One region of the Paenibacillus sp. LRG-1 genome, then DNA from elsewhere that is predicted to be linked to it. Evidence: a T-box and tRNA genes for the amino acid it is inferred to sense, from the RefSeq annotation. Region 1 holds a T-box; the other regions hold tRNA genes.
What was found. A T-box is a leader RNA that pairs with one kind of tRNA and senses whether it is charged. The one in region 1 lies ahead of argS (arginine--tRNA ligase), so its partner is inferred to be a tRNA-Arg.

Region 1 (3,147 bases):
CAAAAATAATCGCCCCGATACCAACGTCCTCAGCTACTGCCTGTTGTTCCTGCAAATCGGGGTTCTTCTGAGTAATGATGGCTTGAGCACGCGCTATAGCTTCATCCAGCACCTCCTCCAGTTTGACAACTTTTCCGCGTCTTGTGGACATTTTCTTACCCGCAAACCGCATTAATCCAAACGGCACATGCTCACATTGCTCCGCCCAAGCCTCCCCTGCATGCTTCAGCACCGCAAACACCTGCTGGAAATGCAACTTCTGTTCTCCACCAACGACGTACAGCAACCGATCAGCCTTCATCACTTCATGACGATAAATCGCTGTTGCCAGATCACGTGTCGGATAAATGGTAGTCCCATCCTTTTTTAGAATAAGACACGGAGGCAGTTCTTCATCTTCCAGACGAACCACGAGCGCGCCATCACTTTCCTCCAGCAATCCTTTTGCTCTTAATTGAGCAACAACTGCCTGCATCTTATCATTGTAAAAACTTTCTCCCAGCACATGGTCAAATGTAATGTTCAGACGCTGGTACATACGATCAAATTCACCCAGACTAACTTCAACAAAAAACTCCCATAGTTGTTGAGCCTCAGCATCCCCATGCTCCAAACGTCGGAACCACTCGCGGCCTTCATCCTCCAAAGTCGGATCATGCTCGGCCTCCTGATGAAAACGAACATATAGCTTCAGCGATTCACCAATCGGATCATGTTGTAGCTGCTCCTCATTTCCCCATCTTTTATAGGCCGCAATTTGCTTGCCAAACTGTGTTCCCCAATCCCCAAGATGATTCACACTAACTGGAACATATCCGGTTTCACCAAGAATACGATACAAGGCAGCACCGATAACAGTAGAGCGAAGATGACCGATACCAAACGGTTTGGCAATATTGGGCGAGGACATATCAATAACTACCCGCTGTCCGTGCCCGATATTGGGCCTGAGGAAATCGGCCTTGCTCAATTCAGCAAGCATAAGTGGAATATGAACAGATCGATCCAATGTTATATTTACATAGGCACCCGATGCTGAAGCAGTTAAACCTTCTTCATGATTCACTAGCTCCGCCAATTCCAGTGCAATGTGCTGTGGAGACTTTCGAAACTTTTTGGCCAGCACAAAACAGGGAAACGCCACATCTCCCCATTCGGGCTGCGGAGGCACCTCAAATAAAGATACAATTTCTTTCTCCTCCAAGCCCGTATGGGCCAATATCGCTTGAGCAGAAATCCTCATCAACATGATCTCTCTCCTCTTTTTATAGAATCTAACAAAAAAAGCCCCCGCCTCTTGAAATAATTCAAGAGACGAGAACTTTAATATCCCCGCGGTACCACTCTTCGTAAATCGGTTGTGTAGTTACAGCTAACTTACACAAATCGCGATTTCACTCCAATGACTAATAACGGTGTCTGCCGGGCTGATCTACTAGAAGTTCTGCTCGTTGGATCAACCGTCTCCCGGGTGCGCTTCACATCGGACCTCATACCGGCTTACACCTCTTCCGGCTCGCTGTAATGATACGGCTCCGCTGCTACTCTCCCGTTCCATGACGTTAATTCCAATCATTATACAAACCTATTCAGTAGAAAGCAACCTATTATTTCCTCTTCAGGCACTAGTTCCATATATGTAATTACACTGCCACCAATTGGCGGCACGCCTGAACGCAACGACGGCAGGCTTCTGCACAATGTTTGCAATGATCATGGGAATGCTTGCTGCATTCAGCAGCACATACCTCACAGGCCTTGGCGCACAGCTCACAGATTTGCTCGGCAAAATCCGTTCCACGCTGCAGCATTTGAGCAGCAAATCCGCATATTTCTGCACATTCCCTACTCACTCGAATACATTCACGCAGCATAGCTAAATCATATTCCTTCAAACTCGCTACGTAACATACATTGCAAGCGTTCATACATTCCAGGCAAGCATCCACGCATTGTTGGTATGAATGATTCATATTACATTACCTCCCAGTTGTTGACCCTGCTGTACTATTACCCGCTGACCCTTGAGATTAATCATTTGATGTGCGCGCTTTCAATAAAATAAAAACAAAGTAATCCCGACTTATGTAAGGAAGTGTACTATATTCCAGTGTGCAAGTGCAAGGATATTAATCACATGGATTTTTAGCCCCTGTTTCTGACTTGCATACACTCAGTCATTGCTCTATTGTAAAAAGTGTATGTCTAACCACCGATCAAGGAGTGAGCATTTCAATGAATATGTCTTCTGTAGAGGAGCATCGACAGGAATCCCCGCAACAGGTTAATTGCATGGTCGTGACTGTCTCGGACACCCGCACCGTGGAAACAGATACTGGGGGACGACTGCTCATGGATCTACTAGAAACCAATGGATATAAGGTTGTTCGATATGTCATCGTCAAAGATGACTACGAAGGTATTCAGCAGTTAGTATCCGAAGCAGCGGCACATGATGAAATCGAGGCTGTACTTTTGACAGGCGGTACCGGTATTTCTCCACGTGATACTACATATGAAGCCGTCTCCTCTCTACTGGATAAGGAACTACCTGGCTTTGGAGAAATCTTCCGTTATTTAAGCTTTGCTGAGGACATTGGTTCAGCAGCTATCTTAAGCCGGGCTGTAGCTGGCACTGTGGGCCAGACAGCTGTATTTTCTATGCCTGGCTCACGCGGAGCCGTTCGTTTGGCAATGGAACGCATTATTGTCCCTGAGCTACGACATGTGATGAGAGAAATTTATAAATAAGCTCCTATTTCCTACATGCCGCGACACAAAAAGGCACCCCATATATTCATGAGGTGCCTCTTCCAACTATTCTTTTTCTTCAACTTCGGGCTGCATATAGCTATCGATCAGCTTTTGCTTCAGCTCCCATACCTTCTCGCTCAGATTTACACGATAAATTTCAGGGTTCAGCTTCCGCAAATATTCTGGCCAAAACAGTTTCAACTGTGAAGTATGGTAGGCACGAATTTCATCCAGCTCAGGAAGCTCATATACCTTCTGTCCATTTATAAAAATAGGCTCAAGCATTGGTACGGCTTCATAATTTTCTACATACTTCTTCATATACGGATGCAAAGGATTAAACAGCTTCAGGCGCTTACCATTACGCGGACGCTCTTCATCCGGGAAAGAAAT
Region 2 (3,147 bases), 2.1 Mb from region 1:
AGGTGTCCAAGTGAACGGGAGTACAATGATTCCGGTGGCCGCACTGCGCGACAGCTTGGGGATTCCAGTAAGCTATGATGCGAAAACAGCGACATATACCGTAGGTAGCGGGTACAATAAACTTTACATTATGGCTTCTTCCTCGGATGCCTACGTCAACGTCAATGGAATCAATACACGTAGTATGGATGCCAAACAGATCGCTGGGAAGCTATACATTCCTATGAGTTTGCTGAAAGACTATCTGGGCATAGATGCTCAATGGAATGCAGCTCAGAAAACAGTAACGCTGAGTAAAAGCCAGCTAAATCCGATTACAATTGCGTCTCAAACACTTCCAGCTTCGAGTAGTGCGAAGGTGTCCTACAAGATTAAGTACCCGCAAATCAGCGGTAGCCAGCTGAATTCTGAGGCTCAACAGGCCATTAACAATGTGCTTAAAAAGCATGCAGAAGGTATATTGGCAGCAGGCAAAAAGATGATGGCTGAGGGAGAGGCTACAACAGAAAGACCGTATGAGTTTGGAAATGATCTTGCGATTGCCTATAACAAAGATGGTATTCTGAGTGTGATTATGCAGGACTACTCGTATACGGGTGGCGCACATGGCATGACGGCACGTAAAGGATATACGTTTTCGCTCGCTGATGGTAAACTGCAGCAATTGTCTGACGTATTGAAGGCAAATCCGAACTACAAAAAGTTCCTCAATGCTGATTTGAAGAAAAAAATCGATGCACTTCAGGCTGGCGAAGGATTCGGCAAATTTAAAGAGCTGGCGGCAGATCAGAATTTTTATGTGACGAACAGTGGAGTAACAATCGTGTTTGATTTGTATGATTATGCGCCATACGCGTATGGAATTCCGGAGTTTACCTACTCGTTCGGTCAATTGCTGCCTCAAGGCGAAAAGCCTTTTGCGGGACAGAATGAATAGTAGAAATAAATAAGTCCAATTGTCTATAACCTAAAAAACAATAATGCAAAAAAGCTGCCTACCGGATAAGAAAGTCCGGAGCAGCTTTTTCATTTACCAGTTATCGAAAGAGGTGAATTTCTTCTCTTATACACCTTCTGGAGAGGAGCTAGTTAGCACTTTATCAATAATACCGTATTCCTTGGCATCATCAGCAGACATGAAGTAGTCACGGTCTGTATCTTTTTCAATGCGCTCCAGTGGTTGGCCTGTGCGATCTGCGAGAATGCGGTTCAGTTTATCACGCATTTTCAGAATGCGGCGTGCGCGGATTTCGATATCCGTTGCCTGACCTTGTGCACCACCCAGTGGTTGGTGAATCATAATTTCACTGTTTGGCAAAGCGAAACGTTTACCTTTGGCGCCTGCATTCAGCAAAAACGCGCCCATGGAAGCCGCCATACCTACGCAAATCGTAGATACGTCAGGTTTAATGTATTGCATCGTATCGAAAATGGCCATACCAGCTGTAATGGAACCGCCAGGGCTGTTAATATACAAGTGAATATCTTTTTCAGGATCTTCGGCAGCCAAAAACAGCATTTGCGCAATTATAGAGTTGGCTACAACGTCATTGACGTCCGAGCCTAACAAAATAATGCGATCCTTTAACAGTCTGGAATAAATGTCATAGGCGCGTTCGCCGCGGTTACTTTGTTCTACTACCATAGGAACATAGCTCACGTCAAAAAACCTCCCTTAAATATCGTTAGTGGATTTGGTGGACATGCCGATTACACGTCCCTTATTTATAAACTGTTACCGTAATAACCACATGATAAACAATTTCAAACAAAAAGTCAAAGAAAGTCAAACTAATGATTAAAAAAAAAGAGCCCTCAGCGCTCTTATTGGTTAAAACATTATATAGAAGCATCTAAGCGTTCATTTAAAATGGCGCGCCCGCGAGGAATCGAACCTCGATCTCAGGCTCCGGAGGCCTACGTCATATCCGTTGGACCACGGGCGCATAGTTGATTCAATGCAAACAACTAACTAATTAAACAGCTAATTGGAAACAAAGATGATTATATGATATACAGCAGTGAATTGCAAGCTTTTATTAAATGCGCATATTCAGATAAATGGTTGAGAAATATAGGTTCAGATAGACTTGCATATGGAGCAAATATTGGTTAAGATATACGTGGGACTTAAAAAGTTATCCCGGGACGTTTTGAGACCAGTTAGAGATAGAGCATTAGAGACAGAACTTAGAAGTGTGCGGGAGTGGAAAGCATGCGAAAGATATTAGAAATACAGAAGCAGCTTCTGCCCGACCTCATGGATGTTTTGAAAAAAAGGTACACGATCCTGCATCAGATTATGCTGTCCGATGTTGTTGGACGCAGAACACTGGCAGCTTCACTGAACATGACTGAGCGCGTGTTGCGCGCCGAAACCGATCTTCTTAAAGCTCAGGGGCTAATTGAGATTGAGAGTGTAGGCATGAAGGTGAGCAAAGCAGGACTGGATCTGCTGGAACAGCTGGAGCCGATTGCGAACAACTTGTTCGGCCTGTCCCAATTGGAGGACCAGATTCGTCAAGCCTATGGTTTGAGGAAGGTGGTTGTCGTTCCAGGGGATTCGGATGCTTCTCCGTTAACAAAGCAGGAGCTGGGGCGCGCTGGAGCAAAAGCGTTGCTGAGTGTTATGGACGACGAGGATGTGGTCGCTGTAACAGGTGGCACGACAATTGCCGACGTGGCGGAACAACTGGCACTACCTTCTAATGGCCCACTTAAGGGTGGGTGGTTTGTACCGGCACGCGGGGGTTTGGGAGAAAGCATGGAAATGCAGGCCAACACAATTGCTTCCACAATGGCTCGCAAGGTAGGCGCTCAATACCGTCTGCTCCATGTACCGGATTTGCTCAGCAATCATGCTTACAACTCCTTGCTTGAAGATACGAACATTCAGGATATATTGAACCTGATTCGCGAGAGTCGTATCATCATTCACGGGATAGGCAACGCCATAGCGATGGCACATAGACGTAAACTTGATCCCGAAACCTTTGCCCAGATCAGCAGTGAAGGAGCGGTAGCCGAATCGTTTGGTTATTACTTTAACGAAGATGGCGTCGTTGTTCACAGAATGCTGACGCTTGGACTCCGATTGGAGGACATTAGGCGTACCGATACGGTTCTAGGTGTAGCTGGAGGCAAAAA
Region 3 (3,147 bases), 2.3 Mb from region 1:
AGGCACTTCTACGCCTTTGTAATCGCCCAAAGTCACTTCAGGTTTAACAGTAACCTTCGCTTTGAACTTGAAAGATTCGCCTTTAGCAAATTGATCAATTTCAACGTCAGGGCTGTCAACCGGGAAGATGTCCGTTTGCTCTACAGCTTGGCTGTAAGCTTCTGGCAACAGGATGTCAATTGCATCCTGGTACAGACTTTCAATACCATAGCGTTTTTCAAAAATAGGACGTGGTACTTTACCTTTACGGAATCCTGGTACACTTACTTGTTTTGCCACTTTATTAAAAGCTTTGTCGAGTGCAGCGGCTACACGATCCGCGTCAACCTCAACTTCAAGAACCCCAAGGTTCTTCTCTATTTTCTCCCAAGTTGCTTTCATTTTATGCTTTCCCCTCCAACAAAATCTTCACTTAGTTTTCATTACAATCAACGCACACAAAATAACCACTATAGTATATCTAACATTACTGTCTTTTTCAAGAGCAGCCCTTTGAATGCTTCACAGGTAAACGTTTCCGGTCATTAAGGAGTGTTCATTCCCGCCGCTACAAATAGTCGCATCGACCGATACGCCTGCTCAAAACGGAAGCGCAACGCATCTGTAATGCCATATATAGCACGGGTTTCTTCCTCATTATTATTTCCGTTCAAACTTTCCGAAACTGTCTGATGGAGTGCTGCAGCCCAAATATCTGGCATTCCGTCCTCTTCCACCAACATTGATCTATAATCTTTCGTACCGTATACCGCCATCACAAACTGTGACCACAGCTCCTGTGCAAAATAGAATAGTGTAGGCTCGTGCACCTCAGTCTGATCGGCCACCCGTTCCAAAATACGCATAATCGACTCTGGAAAATCACCTGGCTGTAACGGAACCGTTTCAATGTCGATTTCCGCTTGTTCATCACCCCGTTTGATTTCTATCGTCCCTTCCGTTCCGCGTCTTCGCATGGTCTGTAGAACACGGAATTGAAGTAAAGGATGGATTTCCCGTTCCGTAATCCAGCGAAGCAAGGCATCATCGATTTCTGGCAGTTCCAGATAGGACAACTGCTCCAATGCTAAAATCGTCTGTTCGGATAAGGGTTCATCCATAGCCATCCGCAACAGCTTGTTGCCGTAGCCTGCATCCTGCTCCTGCTTAAAGCGTGCATGACGGCGAGCTAACTCTACTTCACTGACTTCTTCTTCCACAGCGTCCGTTACCGCCCCGCTGTCAGCGTACTGTGGAAATGCAGCTTCCAGCCATTGTAATAGAGCGTTCCATTCATCGTATTGCTTCTGCTCCTGTCCCTGACACTGCATTAAAAAACGCAGCATCGCCATCGCCTCTCCGTAACGTTCGTTTTCAAGCATCACAGTAAGTTGAATTTGATAATAGTCCAGTGTCTTCGGAAACAATACAATATTATTTTCTTTTGTCGTCACCTTGGAGTCCTTTATTCAAGGCACCCCCTCTCCTTCGCAAGCTCAAGTATTTGTAGATTATATGAGAAACAGTAGCCGAAGTCCAACCACTCGTCTTACACATATTCACCTGTATTCTAACATACCCTTTTATAAGGCAAAAAAAACTACGTCTACTCAGAATTTATGCAGTATAAAGCTTAAATAAGCGATATATGCAAAATAAGACTTGAATTTCTTTTATCCATATGATATATTAATATTCGCTTGAATTTTATGTCCCAGTAGCTCAGCTGGATAGAGCAACGGCCTTCTAAGCCGTCGGTCGGGGGTTCGAATCCCTCCTGGGACGTCATAACAAGAAGCTTCCATAATGGAGGCTTTTTTTGTTCTCATGAGATAAACCACGGGGGAACGTCGGACCATCGGCATCGTTAGCCTATACTTCGCAGTCGACCCCATAGGGAGAGTATCTCTCTTGATAAATTACACCAAAAAAAAGCTTCCGCAAGGGAGCTTTTTTTCATTATAAATAATGTAGAAAGATTATTCTGCCCAACGCTACTTTAGGCGCTGGTTTTAAGTCTCTACTCTTTCAAAAAAACGCAGAAATTGCTATCATCTATCATGTTGCACCATTTTTAAGTGAAGGAGGTAGACTGACTCCCTTGACTACGAATAAACTGCAAAAGTCGCGGGAAATTCATCGTTTTCTTGCCACTTTGCTTTCCATATTAGGTACTGGATTGGGTATGTTTTATCTCGCCATTCCTTCCTATATGATTGGAGGAGCGGCTCTTATCATCACACAGGGAATTCTGATCTATTTTACAATGTTCTCTCTCGGATACCTGCTTATTATCTCGGGACCGTTGGCCATTCTTTTTCACATTTTAGGCATTGTTTTTACAGTACGATCTTTTCAAATTCCACACCATGCGGAGAGAGCGCCGACGGTTGCATCCTTGCCTTCCAAATGGCGCACTTTACTCAGTCTCGCTTTGGGAGCTACACTTCTACTTCTTGCAGTCACAATGAAATACGTAGATATTATCGAGCCTTTTACAAAAACAGGTGAAAATAAACGCAACGTAGCCGCAGAATCAGAGCAATATCTGGAGCAGAAATACGGAGAGGACTTTCAAATTCAAAATATTAGCTATCATAGTATTCCCTTCACTGAATATACCATGGAGGCGATCTCTAATCGTCATCCTTCCGTCCTCTTTAACATGACTAAGCGTCCTTATGAGGATGTCCCATTTAGAGAAAATTATCTTAACGCCCTTTGGGAGAGTCAACTGGACATGAAGCTCAAACCCGTTATACAAAAGCTATACGATGATTCAGCCGCTGTTCATTCTGGAGTGCAAGAAGGGAACACGGATAAAATGATCAAAGAATACAACGATTTTAAACTGAATCCCAAAGCGGTCGGCGATCAGTATATTCGTATAATTGTATTCGAGGATCTAACTGACTCAGGATTGCCATTGGAAAAAGAACGAGTATTACAAACCGCGAAAGTTCTCAAGACAGTGTTGGCCGGAAATAAAGCCTCATTAGATATCGAATACTTCCCTTCGACTATGAATACCAAACAAAACCTTAAGGCAATAGAAATAAACGATTATATGTTTGGTCAGGACCATTTTGATGAAAAGACCTATGAAGTCCAGATAGAAGACATTTATAAACTTATGTCAACAAAGGATATACAAATCACATCGCTTGA
Region 4 (3,147 bases), 2.4 Mb from region 1:
CAATCTGCCATCGAGCCTTATAGATCTGTGCGATTTGTTCTGCGGTCACCTGCATTAAATCGGTAACCACCCGAATTTCCCGACCTTCAAAATCCCGAAACATCACCACACGATGACGTTGTCTGGAACGACACTGAGGGGTTCCCAACTGGCAAGTGATATCCCGAATGACGGATGAATCTGGCTTCATAAGGCGACGTAGCGCATGAGGCTTTTCCAAATGGACGTTGTCGCGAAGCCGAATGACAAACGATTGTCCATGGGTTTTGAAGTGATCCAGACGCTCCAGTTTCCCATAAGCACGGTCCATCACCAAAATGTAGTCCGGTTGAGCCAACGCTTCACTCATGGGGCCATCATGCTTGGAGCCCAGCGTTTCGACCACCTGAAGGGGTTGCCCATTTTCTGCTCGTAAAGCGACTTGAAGTTTAATACCTGCACGCTCCCCGTGATAAGGAGCCCAAGGCAAACGCGTTTTTCCCACCGTCATCGCGGTTGAATCTATGAGTAATAATTCTTTTGGGAAAGTCAGTTTCCGACGTGCTTCCCGGTTACATTTGTAAACAAGTAGATGGAAAAGTTCCTTAAATACGGAAAACGAGACTTCGGCGGCTTTGGTTGAAAAGCGTGAGTAGTGGACGACGGGCAAGCCACAGAGAGCCGCATAATCTACGCTGGATCGATAGCTACCCCATTGTTCCAACGCAGCCATGCACCAGTATTGGAGTAAATGGTACACCGTAAACTTGCGGGCTTTGTCTTCATAACCTATTAACTTCACAACCCCTTGAACTTCTTCAGGAGTCAGCATGGATTGAAGGATAGATGTAATCGTGATAGAATTTTTCATGAGATCGTCTTCTTTCGGATTCGTTTGGATGGTACCAACGATTCTATAGAAAAGACGATCTTTTTTCTACCATTTTGTGGTTATTCAACAGGCGTGCTACTATATAAAGGTATTAGTTTACTGTATGTTTCGGAGCGGCTTGGTCACGCCTCATTAGATATCACTACCTCTACATATGCCCACCTTATGAAAGAGCTACGTGAACAGGATTCAAAACAAACAACAGACATTTTTGAACGTTTATATAGCGTGTAAAAATCGTGTGTATAATTTGAGTAAACAGGTGTATTAATCACACCTTTTTCTAACGTTTTCTATCGTAACCCCAATAAAAGAAAAAACGCCCCAAACCCTTATATATCAAGGATTTGAAGCATTTTTAATTTCGTTCAAACTTTACATATCTGAACGCTTCGACGTCCCAGGAGGGATTCGAACCCCCGACCGACGGCTTAGAAGGCCGTTGCTCTATCCAGCTGAGCTACTGGGACAAGATGGTGATCAATAAAACCTTATGTATTCAGCGCATTGATTATTATATCACAATTCGGCCAACTGTCAAAAGCATTTTTTTATGATACAGGGAAGCTGGCTGCAAAAGGAATCATTTGGACGCTAACGGGGTATTATGTACAAAGAACCATGCATAAAGGAGGGGTTAATCCGTGAGAGGTCTTTTGTCGTCACTTTGTTATTTCAGCATTTTCTTCGCACCTTTTCTAGTGCCTGTCATTGTGTGGATTGCAGTACGGGACGAATATGTTCAGGGACATGCAAAAAAGGCTATTTTATCGCATATTTTTCCCATTATTGCGGCAATTCCGCTAGTGTATTTTATTATTACGGCGAATCATGCAGGTTCAGTGATCGGGTTTGTACTTCTATTCGTAGTGGTCTATCTCGGGGTTTTTGTTTATAACATCTACAAAGGGATTATGACGCTGCGTGAAGCGGCTTAGTTCAAAAAGAAGCCTCCTGCATACCGCAAATTTGGCGGGATACGGAGGCTTCTTTAGGGTCATTTTTGATGAGTTGCTGTTGCTATTTAGTTCAATGGCTGCTTATTTATTCCCAAAGCGTTTAGGACTTTTCCGTACTTCATGTCTTACGTTTTTCTCCAATACTTCTTCCGCGAACTCATTGTTATGAATATAACTGCTGCCTTTGTTTTTCTTATACTTCGCTTTGCCGTCTATGATTTCCCCCTCCTTTCACGCTGATCCGGCGATGGCGCCGGGGCCCAAATCAACAAAAGCCGAGGCATAGCACACCATATCCTCATGCCCCGAACTCCTTGGCGAACTCTGTGCTGAGCTGCCCATAGGAGAGCAATTCTTTTTTAAACTTCTCTCGCTCCTCACCAGCAGTAATGTGTGTAGAGTCGGTAAAAGCCTTGTCTGTCACTTCCTCAAATGCCGAATGCAGATTATTGTCGTACCAATCCAGCTCCAGATCGGCGTCATTGCGGATGATCCGTACCATGTCATAGTCATGCTGACCATCCGTCTGATCCTTGGCCGTGATATAGACCAGCAATTCCGGGTCATCTGCGGCACCGGGCCGCACCTCTACCTCAGCACAGCGCACTCCGTCAAGTTCAGTGAAGCGGCGTATTTTGGCATCCTTGATGTAGTACATGGTCTCCCTCCTTCCTTGCGAGTAGACGGGTTTCCCCATCTGTAGTTTTCGGAACGGACAGACATTTTATGCTTCTTTTCGGCATATATACTGATGAACTGGGGATTTAGTTTTTGATTCATTCCAACACTGGATGAACACGACAAAGAGAGGATGAACAGACATGTGCGGAATTACAGGTTTCATACAGTGGAACGGAGACTTAATGCATCAATCTGAGCTGCTGCTGAATATGACACAAACGCTCTCCGATCGCGGACCGGATGCTGCGGGTACCTGGATATCCAACCCGTGTGCCTTCGGACACCGAAGACTGAGCGTAATGGACCCGGAAAATGGCGCTCAGCCCATGATCCGGCAGCTGGAGGATATCACTTATACGATTGTATATAACGGGGAAATATATAACGCGCCTGAGCTGAAAAAAGAGCTGCAACAGCGTGGGCATTTTTTCCGTACACAATGCGACACGGAGGTGCTGCTCGAATCCTATATCGAATGGGGCCCTGAATGTGTGGATCGGTTAAACGGCATTTTTGCGTTTGCGGTCTGGGATAGCGAGCGGGAGCAGGTATTTCTGGCACGGGATCGGCTGGGAGTGAAGCCGCTATTTTATAGCCAAACCGAAGAAGTATTCGTATTTGGCTCAGAACCCAAAG

Region 2: it encodes a tRNA-Arg, which carries the amino acid that the T-box ahead of argS (arginine--tRNA ligase) is inferred to sense. The anticodon was not compared.
Region 3: it encodes a tRNA-Arg, which carries the amino acid that the T-box ahead of argS (arginine--tRNA ligase) is inferred to sense. The anticodon was not compared.
Region 4: it encodes a tRNA-Arg, which carries the amino acid that the T-box ahead of argS (arginine--tRNA ligase) is inferred to sense. The anticodon was not compared.

What each region holds. Positions count from the first base shown of each region.
Region 1 covers NZ_CM170126.1:2,309,806-2,312,952, reverse strand. Annotated here, with positions in the region: gene argS (arginine--tRNA ligase) at 1-1,249, opposite strand, end outside; T-box leader at 1,308-1,566, opposite strand; gene ACUUJN_RS10445 (four-helix bundle copper-binding protein) at 1,644-1,973, opposite strand; gene ACUUJN_RS10440 (MogA/MoaB family molybdenum cofactor biosynthesis protein) at 2,236-2,751, shown strand; gene ACUUJN_RS10435 (nicotinate phosphoribosyltransferase) at 2,818-3,147, opposite strand, start outside.
Region 2 covers NZ_CM170126.1:213,015-216,161, forward strand. Annotated here, with positions in the region: gene ACUUJN_RS00950 (PdaC/SigV domain-containing protein) at 1-937, shown strand, start outside; gene clpP (ATP-dependent Clp endopeptidase proteolytic subunit ClpP) at 1,064-1,660, opposite strand; tRNA gene ACUUJN_RS00960 (tRNA-Arg) at 1,872-1,946, opposite strand; gene ACUUJN_RS00965 (sugar-binding transcriptional regulator) at 2,216-3,147, shown strand, end outside.
Region 3 covers NZ_CM170126.1:4,615,624-4,618,770, forward strand. Annotated here, with positions in the region: gene tig (trigger factor) at 1-381, opposite strand, end outside; gene ACUUJN_RS20385 (hypothetical protein) at 525-1,433, opposite strand; tRNA gene ACUUJN_RS20390 (tRNA-Arg) at 1,691-1,764, shown strand; gene ACUUJN_RS20395 (hypothetical protein) at 2,081-3,147, shown strand, end outside.
Region 4 covers NZ_CM170126.1:4,680,661-4,683,807, forward strand. Annotated here, with positions in the region: gene ACUUJN_RS20640 (IS4 family transposase) at 1-850, opposite strand, end outside; tRNA gene ACUUJN_RS20645 (tRNA-Arg) at 1,268-1,341, opposite strand; gene ACUUJN_RS20650 (magnetosome magnetite crystal formation protein family) at 1,516-1,809, shown strand; gene ACUUJN_RS20655 (hypothetical protein) at 2,129-2,488, opposite strand; gene asnB (asparagine synthase (glutamine-hydrolyzing)) at 2,652-3,147, shown strand, end outside.